DNA from 3 places in the Allobosea sp. 10L417 genome. Region 2 is predicted to be linked to each of the others. Evidence: predicted binding sites of a transcription regulator. Region 2 holds the regulator's gene; each other region holds the start of a gene.
The links. Region 2 encodes LexA, which represses DNA repair genes until DNA is damaged. Its sites were predicted from a motif close to TGTTCNNNNTGTGTTCNG; they were not measured.

Region 1: the regulator LexA is predicted to act here: its motif matches at 2,319-2,336, upstream of AC1DE3_RS24340 (DUF763 domain-containing protein).
Region 3: the regulator LexA is predicted to act here: its motif matches at 2,632-2,649, upstream of AC1DE3_RS26000 (helicase-related protein).

What each region holds. Positions count from the first base shown of each region.
Region 1 covers NZ_JBFTJP010000012.1:114,988-119,194, reverse strand. Annotated here, with positions in the region: gene AC1DE3_RS24355 (hypothetical protein) at 1-532, shown strand, start outside; gene AC1DE3_RS24350 (DUF6894 family protein) at 673-924, shown strand; gene AC1DE3_RS24345 (ROK family protein) at 1,087-2,157, shown strand; gene AC1DE3_RS24340 (DUF763 domain-containing protein) at 2,344-3,624, shown strand; gene AC1DE3_RS24335 (cation diffusion facilitator family transporter) at 3,732-4,207, shown strand, end outside.
Region 2 covers NZ_JBFTJP010000007.1:47,276-51,482, forward strand. Annotated here, with positions in the region: gene trpC (indole-3-glycerol phosphate synthase TrpC) at 1-334, shown strand, start outside; gene moaC (cyclic pyranopterin monophosphate synthase MoaC) at 331-813, shown strand; gene AC1DE3_RS17600 (molybdopterin molybdotransferase MoeA) at 813-2,024, shown strand; gene lexA (transcriptional repressor LexA) at 2,124-2,834, shown strand; gene AC1DE3_RS17610 (ComEC/Rec2 family competence protein) at 2,828-4,207, opposite strand, start outside.
Region 3 covers NZ_JBFTJP010000015.1:79,543-83,749, reverse strand. Annotated here, with positions in the region: gene AC1DE3_RS26000 (helicase-related protein) at 1-2,578, opposite strand, end outside; gene AC1DE3_RS25995 (MerR family transcriptional regulator) at 2,856-3,302, opposite strand; gene AC1DE3_RS25990 (KpsF/GutQ family sugar-phosphate isomerase) at 3,503-4,207, opposite strand, start outside.

The DNA.
Region 1 (4,207 bases), on a different contig from region 2:
CCAGACCCTGACCCGTTCCTATGACAGCTACGAGGCCGCTCGCGCCGTCGTCGGCCAGCTCGAAGCCGCCGGTGTGAACTCCTCAGACATCAGCCTCATCGGCCGCCATCAAAAGGCCGACGATAGCAATGCTGGCGAAGGCGCAGGCATCGGTGCCGTGCTGGGTGGCGCCGCAGGCCTGCTTGCAGGTATCGGGCTGCTCGCCATTCCCGGCATCGGGCCGGTGGTCGCGGCTGGCTGGCTGGCGTCTACCGCTGCGGGCGCGGCCGTCGGCGGCGCCGCCGGCGGCATCGTCGGCGCACTGACGAGCGCCGGCCACAGCGAAGAGGAAGCGAACTATTACGCCGAGACCGTCCGCCGCGGCGGATCGGTCGTGTCTGTTCGCGCCGCCGAGGAACAGGTGCCTGCGATTGAGGCGATTCTAGATGGTGCCACGCCGATCAATCGTGATGAGCGCCTAGCCGAGTATCGCGCTGGCGGCTGGAGCCGCTTCGACGAGACCGCAGATCCCTATCAGCGTCCCGTGATCTGAAAACGGTGCACAGTAGAACGTCAGGCAGGTCGGCTATCCGCCGGCCTGCATCGCTTCGGTTCTCTTGTCCAGGTTGTCATTTTGGGGAACCAGGGCCGGGCCGCTGCGATTGGAGGAGTGACTTCCTCAGGATTCTTCCCATGCCTATGTACCGTTTCATCACGAATAGCGGTGGATCGCACTTCGTCGATTTGGATCTTCCGGACGACAAGGCTGCTCGGCAGGAAGCTCGGACGGCGTTCGCTGAAGCTGCCCACGATGCGCTGACCGAAACCGACAATTGCGAAATAACGATGTTGGTCCAGGCGGGTGAGCGCCCCGTCTATCGCGGTCGGATTTCATTCGAATCCGCAGACGTCACAGATTCGGCCCGTACCCGATCAGGAACGTGACGGTGCTTCTCGTGAGCACCCAGCGTACATGTGCCCGATCGGGTTCATGCCGCGGGAAAGGGGCCGACCCTGATCCCGAATGTGTTCACTATGGGGCGGCCGATCTGCGTTGGAACCCCGCTCCTCCTGACGGGTTGAGTTTGTCTCACCGACGAGGCTCTCATGGCAAAAAGTACGAAGTCGACCCCGGCGGACGGTCGCAACGGGGCCGCTCAGCTGCCCTCGGTCATTGTCACAAGCTACAATCTGGAAGCCCGTGACGAGGACGGCTTCGTCGGAGACAAGGCAAGGCGCGGAGCGATCTTTGAGCATCTCGAGGAGTTACGAGCGGCATTCCGGGAGACCGGCGAGGACCCGATCGATAAGCCGAGTGATGAGCTAAAGAAGAAGGATCTCGACGCGATCCTGGCGGGCGACGATGCCGAGGCGGCAGCGCTGGTTCACAGTGCGATCGAGAAGTACGCGGAGGCCCTGGCATCGGTCGTCCGTCGCTTCTGTCGCTTCAAGGCTTGGTCGGCAGTTGAGCGCATCGTCGTAGGGGGAGGCTTTCGCCAGAGCCGCGTCGGCGAGCTGGCCATAGGACGGGCCGGGATCATCCTGCGCACGGAGCAGCATCCGGTTGAGTTGGTGCCGATCCGTCACGACCCGGATGAGGCGGGTCTACTGGGCAATGCTCATATCGCTCCAAAATGGATGTTCGAGGCCTTCGACAGCCTGGTGGCGGTCGACATCGGAGGATCGAACATTCGGGCCGGGATCGTCGAGCTTCGACAGACGAAGGCGATAGATCTCAGCAAAGCGAAGGTTGCGACCTTTGAGTTGTGGCGGCACGCCGACGACACGACCAATCGCGACGAGGCGGTCGAGCGCCTTGGCGAGATGATTAGAAGTCAAATCGAGGCCGCGGAGAAAGCAGCCCTCAAGGTCGCACCCTTTATCGGCATTGGGTGTCCCGGCATCATCCAGCCCGACGGCAGCATCGACCGCGGGGCGCAGAACTTGCCAGGCAACTGGGAAAGCAGTCGTTTCAACCTAATCGACAGCGTTCGCGAAACGGTGCCGACCATTGGCGAGCACGAAACGATGGTCACCATGCATAACGACGCGGTCATTCAAGGCCTGAGCGAAATGCCATTCATGCAGGACGTCAAAAACTGGGGCGTAGTCACGATCGGAACGGGGCTGGGGAACGCCAGCTACGAGAACCGCGCCAAATCCTCAAAACGGAGCTGAAGGCTCGGGGATGTCGCACCCGCGAATCCTAGGAGGATTTCCGAGGGTCGAGCGGCTTTCCGCGCCCTCGGGGTGCTCGCTTGAACGAAGTGAACCGCTCTAAGTTCCAACGCCGTTCGCTCGGTATGGTCAACGATCACGGGTCGATGTACATATCGAAATGTTCTTATTTCGTTCCCGTGAGTTATGACAAAGCGATCTGGCAGTGCCGATCTTCCCCTACATTACGGGCGTGTGCCGCTCTGGCTCGGCGAGCGCATGGCCCGGCTGGGTAGTGTGATCTGTGAAGCCATCATCCAGCAATACGGGCGCGATGAGCTACTGCAGCGACTGGCGCATCCCTTCTGGTTCCAGTCATTCGGCGCGATCATGGGCATGGATTGGCACTCGTCCGGCATTACGACCAGCGTCATCGGGGCGTTGAAACGGGGTCTTAAGCCGCCAGCTGGTGAGTTGGGGCTGCATGTCTGCGGCGGGCGAGGGAATCATTCCCGTCGGACACCCGCCGAGCTCGAACAGATTGGCGCGAAGGTAGGGTTCGACGGGACAGCCTTGGCGCAGGCAAGCCGGCTCGTCGCCAAGGTCGACAGCGCAGCGGTGCAGGACGGCTTCGACCTTTATCTGCACGGATTCTTCGTGGCCGATGACGGCCATTGGACAGTCGTGCAGCAGGGCATGAACGGCGACGGCGGTCTGGCGCGGAGGTATCATTGGCATTCCGAGGGCCTTGGCAGCTTCGTCGAAACACCGCATTCCGCAATAGAGGGGCGCAGCGCCGGCAACATCGTCAACCTGACCGATGCGCGCGCTGACTGCGCCCGCGAAGCGCAGGTCACGATGCTGCGCGATCAGGGACCGGACAGGATCGTCAGGGAATTGGCGGCGCTGCAGCCGGCGCGCGCCATCCCTGATCAAAACGCCCCGCAGCTGTTCCTCCCGCATCTCGTGATGCCCGCCCACCACGATGTCAGGCCCGAGGACATCGTGACACGACGCCTCCATGGGGCATTGGCTGCCGCGGCAGATCGGGGGCCAGAAGACTTTTCCGAGCTGCTGCTTGTACCCGGCATCGGCGCGCGCACGGTGCGGTCCCTGGCGATGGTCGCGGAAGTACTGCATGGCGCGCCCTGCCGTTTCAGTGATCCAGCGCGCTTCTCTCTCGCCCATGGCGGCAAGGACCGGCAGCCCTTCGCTGTGCCGACAAAGGTCTACGACCAGACCATCGCTGTCCTGCGCTCGGCCGTCGATCGGGCGAAGCTCGGCCAGGACGATCGCCTTGCCGCCATTGCGCGGCTGGACGGTGAGAGCCGTCGGCTAGAGCGTAGTACGACCGGGCCGACGCTCGTCGAATATGTCGCTGAGGAGCGCCGCCGATCTGCGGAATACGGCGGCCGGAGTGTCTTTGGCTGGGAAACGCCCGGGACTGCACAAGGCGAAAACGTCAGAGCAATGCGTCGGCAGCTCTAGGCCAAGGGCTCCCCGCCCTTATCATTTGCCTTCGTGGGATACATTTCACGCGTCGGGTCAAGGGAACAGCCACCGCTGCAGCTTGTTGCGCTGAGGCGGGGAGCTAGATGGCGACACATTCGGGATCACGGAAAGTCATCTATGCAGCGCTGGCAGGAAATCTGCTGATCGCGACGACGAAATTCGTCGCGGCAGCCTGGACCGGCAGCTCGGCGATGCTGTCGGAGGGCGTTCACTCCCTGGTCGATACCGGCAATGGCGCACTCTTGCTCTACGGCCTCAACCGGGCCGCGCGGCCGCCCGATCTCACGCATCCCTTCGGCCACGGCCGCGAGCTCTATTTTTGGAGCTTCGTTGTTGCGCTCCTAGTCTTCGCGGTCGGGGCCGGCGTATCGCTCTACGAGGGAGTGGCCCATGTTATCGCCCCGCATCCGGCGACGAACCTGACCGCGAACTATCTCGTGCTCGTTTTCTCGGCCCTGTTCGAAGGCTATTCCTGGCGGGTTGCGTTGAAGGAATTCAAGATCGCCAAGGGCTCGCTGAGCTACTTCGCCGCGGTCCGACAAAGCAAGGATCCGAGCGT
Region 2 (4,207 bases):
TCGCGATCTCGGCATGGACGTGCTCGTCGAGGTGCATGACGACGCCGAGCTCGACCGGGCACTCAAGCTCGAAAGTCGGCTGCTCGGCATCAACAACCGCGACCTGCGCAGCTTCCACGTCGATCTCGCCGTGACCGAGCGGCTGGCGCCGCGCGTCCCGGCCGACCGCATCGTCATCGGCGAGAGCGGCATCTTTGCCCATGCCGACATCGCCCGTCTCAACAAGGCCGGCGTCAACAGCTTCCTCGTCGGCGAGAGCCTGATGCGGCAGGCGGACGTCACAGCGGCGACGCGGACCCTGCTGACCGGCCAGGCTCAAGAGAACGCGGCGTGAGCCGGCTCAGCCATCTCGACGCCCAAGGCCAGGCACATATGGTCGATGTCGGCGACAAGGCCGAGACGACCCGCATGGCAGTAGCCGAGGGCAGCGTCGTGATGGCGCCGGAGACGATTGCGATCGTGCGCGACGGCAATGCTAGGAAGGGCGATGTGCTCGGCACGGCGCGCCTCGCCGGCATCATGGCCGCTAAGCGCACGCATGAGTTGATCCCGCTCTGCCACCCGCTGCTGCTCAGCAAGATCGGGGTCGATCTGGAGATCGACGAGGCCCTGCCGGGCGTGCGCGTGCGCGCTGAGGTGAAGATGAAGGGCCAGACCGGCGTCGAGATGGAGGCGCTCACCGCCGTGTCCGTCGCCTGTCTCACCGTCTACGACATGGTCAAGGCAGTCGACAGGGCGATGCGGATCGAGAATATCCGGCTCCTGCACAAATCCGGCGGCCAGTCCGGCGACTACGAGGCGAAAGCCCGCTGATGGCGCTCACCCCGGTCCCCGTCGCGCGCAAGGCGCTGCTCAACAGCATTCCGGGACCGACCGGAGCGGAGACCCTCCCGCTCGCGCAATGCGCATGGCGGGTGCTCGCAGCCGATCTGAAGGCGCTCAGAACCCAGCCGCCCTTCGCCAACTCCGCCATGGATGGCTACGCCGTGCGTGCCGACGAGATGGCCGAAGATGCCACACTCGCCGTGATCGGGGAGTCCGCCGCCGGGCGGGCCTTTGACGGTACGGTCGGGCCGGGCGAAGCCGTACGGATCTTTACCGGCGCGCCGATGCCTGATGGTGCCGACACCATCCTGATCCAGGAGGACGCCGACGGCGTCGGCAGCCCCACGATCCGCGTGCGGGTGCCCCCCGCCAAAGGCAAGTTCCTGCGCCGGGCGGGGCTCGATTTCCGCGAAGGCGACGCCCTGCTGTCGGCCGGACGCGTGCTCGACAGCGCCGCACTCGGGCTCGCCGCCGCGATGGGCCATCCCTCGCTGCCGGTCCGGCGCAAGCCGCGCGTCGCGATCCTGGCGACCGGCGACGAGCTGGTGGCGCCGGGCGAGCCTGTGGGGCGCGACCAGATCGTCGCCTCGAACTCCTTCGCGCTCGCCGCGCTGGTCGAAAAGGCCGGTGGCACCGTGCTCGATCTCGGCATCGCCCGCGACGACCATGCCGATCTCGCCAACAAGATCGGCATGGCGCGGGCTGCCGATGCCGACGTGCTAATCACGCTGGGCGGCGCCTCGGTGGGCGCACACGACCTCGTGCAGGAGGCGCTGACCCGCGCCGGGATGTCTCTTGGCTTCTGGAAGATTGCCATGCGGCCGGGCAAGCCGATGATGACCGGTCGGCTCGGCCGGATGGTCGTGGTCGGGCTTCCCGGAAACCCGGTCTCCTCGATCGTCTGCGGCCATCTCTTCGTGCTGCCGCTGATCGAAGCCCTGCTCGGCATGGCCGGCGCCGATCGCGACCGCAGCGTCCCCGCCCGCCTCGGCAGCGACCTGCCGGGCAATGACGAGCGTGAGGATTATCTGCGCTCGGAGCTGGCGCTGACGCCCGATGGTTGGGTTGCAACGCCTTTCGATCGGCAGGATTCCTCCATGCTCGGCACATTGGCGCGGGCGCAGGCGCTGACGATCCGCCCGGCCCATGCTGCGCCCGCCAAGATAGGCGACCTCTGCCGTATCCTGCCGCTGCGGTAGACGGGCGCTCTCGCGCGACCGGGTTGCGGAACACAAGGCGAACAGTTATGGTGTTCGTGATTTGTTTCGAATCTACGCTTTTCCGGGGCCGGCGGGATCATGCTGACACGCAAGCAACACGAACTCCTGCGCTTCATCCAGGAACGCTTGCGTGAGAGCGGGGTGCCGCCCTCCTTCGACGAGATGAAGGACGCGCTCGATCTGCGCTCGAAATCCGGCATCCACCGGCTGATCATGGCGCTGGAGGAGCGCGGCTTCATCCGCCGCCTGCCCAACCGGGCGCGTGCGCTCGAAGTCATCAAGATGCCCGATGGACTCGGTACGCCGCAGCAGCGGCCGCGTTTCAGCCCTGCGGTCGTCCAGGGCGGGCTCGGCACGCAGCCCAATCTCGGCAAACCCCGCCCCACCGCCGATGAGGACAGCCGCTCTTCGATCGCGATCCCGGTCATGGGCCGCATCGCCGCCGGCACACCGATTTCGGCCATTCAGAACCGCAGCCACACCGTCTCGTTGCCGCCCGACATGCTCGGCTCCGGCGAGCATTACGCGCTCGAAGTACGTGGTGACTCGATGGTCGAAGCGGGCATCCTCGACGGCGACACCGTCATCATCCGCAAGCAGGACTCGGCCAATACCGGCGATATCGTCGTGGCACTGATCGACGACGAGGAGGCCACACTCAAGCGGCTGCGCAAACGCGGCTCCTCGATCGCGCTCGAAGCCGCCAATCCCGCCTATGAGACGCGTGTGCTCGGGCCGGACCGGGTCAAGATTCAGGGCCGCCTCGTCAATCTGATGCGGCGTTACTGAAGCCGTTCGACCTCGGCTTCGCCATCGGCGGAAGCTGGCGGAATGCTGATGCTCGTTGCAGCGGGCGCCGCCAGACGGGGTTCGCGTCGGCGGCTCCACGGCCGATCGGCCGCGCTGGGCTCTGAGATGCGGCTGCTCCATCCCGACGCCGTGCGGTAGAGCGAGGTCGCGCCGTCGCGTGACAGTCCCATTCGCTCGATCAGCCGGGCCTTGCAGGCGCCGCTCCAGGGAATGGCGGTGACGACGAGGTCGGCCCGCAGGCAATCTTCGATGATCGCCAGCCGGTCGCGCGTGTAGGAAATCATGCGCTTGTCGGCCGTTTGCGCAACACAACCCAGTTGATCGCAAGCGATGCCGGCGCGCAGCGTCGGATCGTCCGGCGAGCGGCTGTCGCCGTCGGCACTCAGCCATTGCTGCAGCACGAAGCGGCTGGGCTTGCCGGCGACCGCAAGGCGTCCATCGAGGCCCCGCACAGCAAGCCCCGAGCCGTCGCGTTCGATCAGGATTTCCGGCCGCTCCGGCTTTCCGGCGATGGCGACGCCGAGCACGATGGGGACCGCCGCCAGCCAGCGCCAGGCCGTGGTCCACAGCGTCAGCCAGAGCAACGCCAGCACGAAGCAGGTCAGCACGGCCGGGCTGAAGGCGGCGATCATCACGGTGGAATGGTCGATGCTTGCGACCCAATGCGCCACCTTGAGCACGACATCCGAAGCCAGCCCCATCAGCGCCCAGGCAGGCCAGTCCAGCCCGAAGGGATAGGCGAGCACGCCGAACACCGCCGCAGGCATCACGAACAGCGAGACGAAAGGCAGTGCCATGGCGTTGCCCAGCAGGCCGAAAGGGTTGAAGGTCTGGAAGTGATAGGCCCCGAAGGGCGCTGTTGCGGCCGTCGCCAGCAAGGTGGTGACGACGATGCCGAGCGCCGCTGCCCAGACCGGCCCGAGCGGCCATGGCAGGCTCGGGGGCGGCTCCGTGCGTTTTCGGCTCTCCCAGCGTTCGGCAAAGGCGATCAGGGCCGCAACCGCGCCGAATGACATCTGGAAGCTCGGTCCGAGCAGCGCCTCCGGCTCGCGTAGCAGCACGATCATGGCTGCAAGAGCGAGATTGCGCATGCTCAGTGCAGCACGATCGACAAGGATCGCGCCGAGCATCACCAGCGTCATGATCAGCGAGCGTTCGGTCGCGACGTCACTGCCTGAAAAGATACAGTAGGCGGTCGCGCCGAGCATCGCCGCGACGGCCGCGATCTTCTTGATCGGCCAGAGCAGCGCGGCAGTCGGGGAGAGCGCCAGTAGGGCGCGCACCAGCCAGAAAATCGTCCCGGCCGCGAGAACCATGTGCAGGCCTGAGATCGAGACGATGTGGTAGATTCC
Region 3 (4,207 bases), on a different contig from region 2:
CCTCGGCAGATGCCGCTTCCGGGGCCGCTTCACCAGCCTCAACCGGCCGTGCCGGCTCGGTCGCGGCCGGAGGCGGCGCCAGCGGCACCGTGATCGCGGGGCCGGGACGCTTCACCGACACATAGCCGAGCGAGCGCAAGATCGAAGCGAAGTCCTCGCCGGCGCAGCCGACGAGCGAAGTCATGGCGCCGGTGGCGACGAAGCCGTCCTGATCGGCAGCGCCGGCGGGCGGGGTGCCCTGCGTGGCGCCGGGGCGGTAGGCGATCGCCGGGCGGATCAGATCGGCGAGGCGTTCCAGAATGTCGACGCGCACGGCCCGCTCGCCGCAGACGCGGTAGCCCGCCGCGCGATACAGCCCCTTCGGCACGGCCTTGTCGACCGGGAAGGAGGTGCGCCCCGACGCCGCCAGATGGGCGATATCGTCGAGCCCGGCCGTCTCCGGCCCGCCATGCTTCAGCGCCCAGAGCTGGGCGGCGAGCGCACGCGGCGCCGGCTTCAGCAGCGCCGGCATGTAGATGTGGAAAGCGCCGAAGCGCATGCCGAGCTGGCGCAGCGCGGCGCGGCCCTCCTGATCGAGCGCCTTCATTTCCTCGCCGACCTTGGAGCGCTCGAGCACGCCGAGCGCCTCGGCCGTCTGATAGGCGATGCCGCGCGCGATGCCGGTGACGCTTTCGGCCGCTTCGAGGATCTGGATCGCGCCGAGCAGGCGGGTGATGTGATTCTTCAGCCAGAGATTGAGGCGCGCCTCGACCTGTTCGCGCGCTCCGCCGGAGAGGTGTTCCTCCACGAGAAGGCGCAGGCGCGGCTCCAGCACCTTCTCGCCGGCGACGAGGCGCGCCACCGGCTCGCCCGTCCAGCGGACCAGCCCGTCATGCGAGAGCACGAAGGCATCATCGCCCGCCAGCACGACGCGCGCCGCCCGCGACTCGATCTCGGCGCCGAGCGCCTTCATCGCCGCCAGGTTCAGCGCCTTGACCTCGGCGCCTCCCGCCTTCGGGTCCGCCGTAAAGCGGAAGCCCTGCAGCATTCCCACATGCTGGCCCTCGACGAGCACGTCGCCCGTCGCGGTGACCTCAGCCTCCAACATCGCATTCTCCCGCAAGCGGCGCATCAGCACGCTGGTGCGCCGATCGACAAATCGGTGGGCCAGACGCTCATGCAGAGCGTCCGACAGTTTGTCCTCTACAAGACGAGCCATGCCCTGCCAATGCTCAGGATCAGGTAACCAGTCAGGACGATTGGCAACATAGGTCCAAGTCCTGACCTGCGCGATCCTGGCGGAGAGCGTGTCGATCTCGCCATCGGTGCGGTCGAGCGAGGCGAGTTGCACCGCATACCAGTCGGCGTCGAGCCGACCATGGCGCATCAGCCTGAGATACAGCGTGGTCGCAAGATCGGCATGCTGCATCGGCGAGATCTTGCGGTAATCGGGCAGGCCGCAGACCTCCCAGAGCCGCTCGACCGCAGCACGCCCATGCGCCAGCGACGCGACATCCGGGTCTCTCGCCAACACCTCGAGCGTCGTCATGTCCTCGGCGATCAGCGCCCGGGTCAGGCCGGGTTCCGAGGGCTGGATATTGAGCGTATCGAGGAGGCCGGCGATCGAGCGCAGGTCGAGGTCGGAATTGCGCCACTGCATCTGGCGCACCGGCTCGAAGCGGTGATTCTCGATCGCCTCGACCAATTCCGCGTCGAAGGGCGGGCAGCGCCCGCTGGTGCCGAAGGTGCCGTCTCGCAAATGCCGCCCCGCGCGGCCGGCGACCTGGCCCAACTCGGCCGGGTTGAGCTTGCGGTAGTGATGCCCGTCGAATTTCCGGTCGGCGGCAAAGGCGATGTGATTGACGTCGAGGTTGAGCCCCATGCCGATCGCATCGGTGGCGACGAGGTAGTCGACATCGCCGGACTGATAGATATCGACCTGCGCGTTGCGGGTGCGCGGCGAGAGCGCGCCGAGCACGACGGCCGCCCCGCCCTTCTGCCGGCGGATCAGCTCGGCGATCGCGTAGACCTCCTCGACCGAGAAGGCGACGATGGCCGAGCGCGGCGGCAGCCGGGTGATCTTGCGGTCACCGGCGAAGGTCAGGCTGGAGAGGCGCGGGCGCGTGACGACGTTGACGCCGGGGATGAGCTGCTCGATCAGCGGGCGCATGGTCGCCGCGCCGATCAGCATGGTTTCGGCCCGGCCGCGGCGGTTGAGCAGCCGATCGGTGAAGACATGGCCGCGGTCGAGGTCGGAAGCGAGCTGGATCTCGTCGATCGCGACGAAATCGACCGCGAGGTCGCGCGGCATCGCCTCGACCGTGCAGACCCAGAAGCGCGGTCGCTCCGGCTTGATCTTCTCCTCGCCGGTGACGAGGGCCACGGCCTCGGGGCCGACCTTGTCGACCACGCGCTGGTAGACCTCGCGCGCGAGCAGGCGCAGCGGCAGGCCGATCATCCCGGTGGGATGAGCGACCATGCGCTCGATGGCCAGATGGGTCTTACCGGTATTGGTGGGGCCTAGGACCGCGGTGACGCCATGGGCGCGGGCGGCGGGCGGCAGCGAACGAAACGGAAGCAAGGCGACGGAGCCGATCATCTCGCCCGCCCATGCGGGCGGGAGCGTGGACGGGAATCAGGAACGGGTCTGGCGAGAACGCCTCTGGAACGAAGCGAGGCCGAATCGCGGACTCCGGCAGAATCGGGATTTGTTCCCCGTTCGGGGCTGCCCTCCCTTCGGCATGGGCCATCCCGGCATAGCGCGCCCTCCCACAGAACCGCCGTGGCGGCGCAAAAGGCCGCTCGGCACGATGCCTATTTAAACCCTTCCGCTCCTGAAACGAGGGGCAATCGACATTTAAGGCCGCTGGCCAGCTTCAATGGCGTGCATGGTCGCACTGCCCGTGGTCGGCCAGCGCCTCGATGATCGCGCAGTCGCAGGCCGCGACGCCGCCCGAACAGGTGGTGGCGATCCGCTCCAGCTCCTTCTCCAGCGAGCGCAATTTCGCAATCTTGTCCCGCACCTCTTCGAGATGCGAGACGGAGATCGCATGCGCCTCGTCGCAGGCGATGCCGGGCGTGTCGGAGAGCCTGAGTAGCGTGCGGATGTTGTCGACGGCAAAGCCGAGATCGCGCGCATGCTTGATGAAGGCGAGCCGCTCGGCATGGCGCCGGCCGTAACGGCGCTGGTTGCCCTCGGACCGCTCCGGCGGCGGCAGCAGGCCGACCTGCTCGTAGTAGCGGATCGTCTCGACCTTGACGCCGGTGCGCTCGGCAAGGGTGCCGATCGGCATTACGCGTTCGAGCTTGTCCAGTGCAGCCATGGCGCTCCCTCTGAAGCTATAGTCTCTACAGCTTCAGATAGGTCGCAGTGTGCCCGTGGCAAGAGCACTTCGCGCGAAACGAACCGCATCGTCATTTGCGGGCGCAGCGAAGCGCAGACCCGAGAATCCTGGACAAGACAAGCTCCGCAGCCTCCGCGTCAGGAGATGCTCGGGTCAAGCCCGAGCATGATGCGCGAAGACTACGCCACGCCCATCGCCAGCAGGTCGTGGACATGTACCAGCCCGACCGGCCTGTCCTGCTCGTCCACCACGATCAACGCGGTGATCCGCATGCGGTTAACCAGCTCCAGCGCCTCGACGGCGAGCGTATCAAGCCCGATGCGCCGGGGGTTTGCCGTCATGATATCGCGGGCGCGCAGCGAGCCGCCGCCGCCCATCGCCGCCTTGCGGCGCAGATCGCCGTCGGTGACGACCCCGGCAAGCCTGCCGTCCAGATCCATCACGACGGCGCAGCCGAAGCTCTTCTCCGAGATCATCGCGATCACGTCCGGCAGGAGCGTGTCGAGCCCGATCAGCGGCAATTCGGCGCCGCGATGCATGATGCTCTCGACGGTCTTGAGCTGCGCGCCGAGCTTGCCGCCGGGGTGATAGACGAAAAAGTCCTGCCGCGAGAAGCCGCGTGCCTCCAGCAGCGCCACGGCGAGAGCATCGCCCAGCGCGATCTGCATGGTCGTCGAGGTCGTCGGCGCAAGCCCGTTCGGGCAGGCTTCCGCGGACTTGGGCAGCACGAGCGCGATATCGGCCTCCTTGCCGAGCGTGCTCTCGGGATTGGCGGTGATGGCGATCAGCCCGACCCGGAAGCGCCGGGTATAGCCGACGAGCGCGGCGAGTTCTGCCGCTTCCCCCGACCAGGACAGAGCGATCACCACATCCTCCGGCTGCAC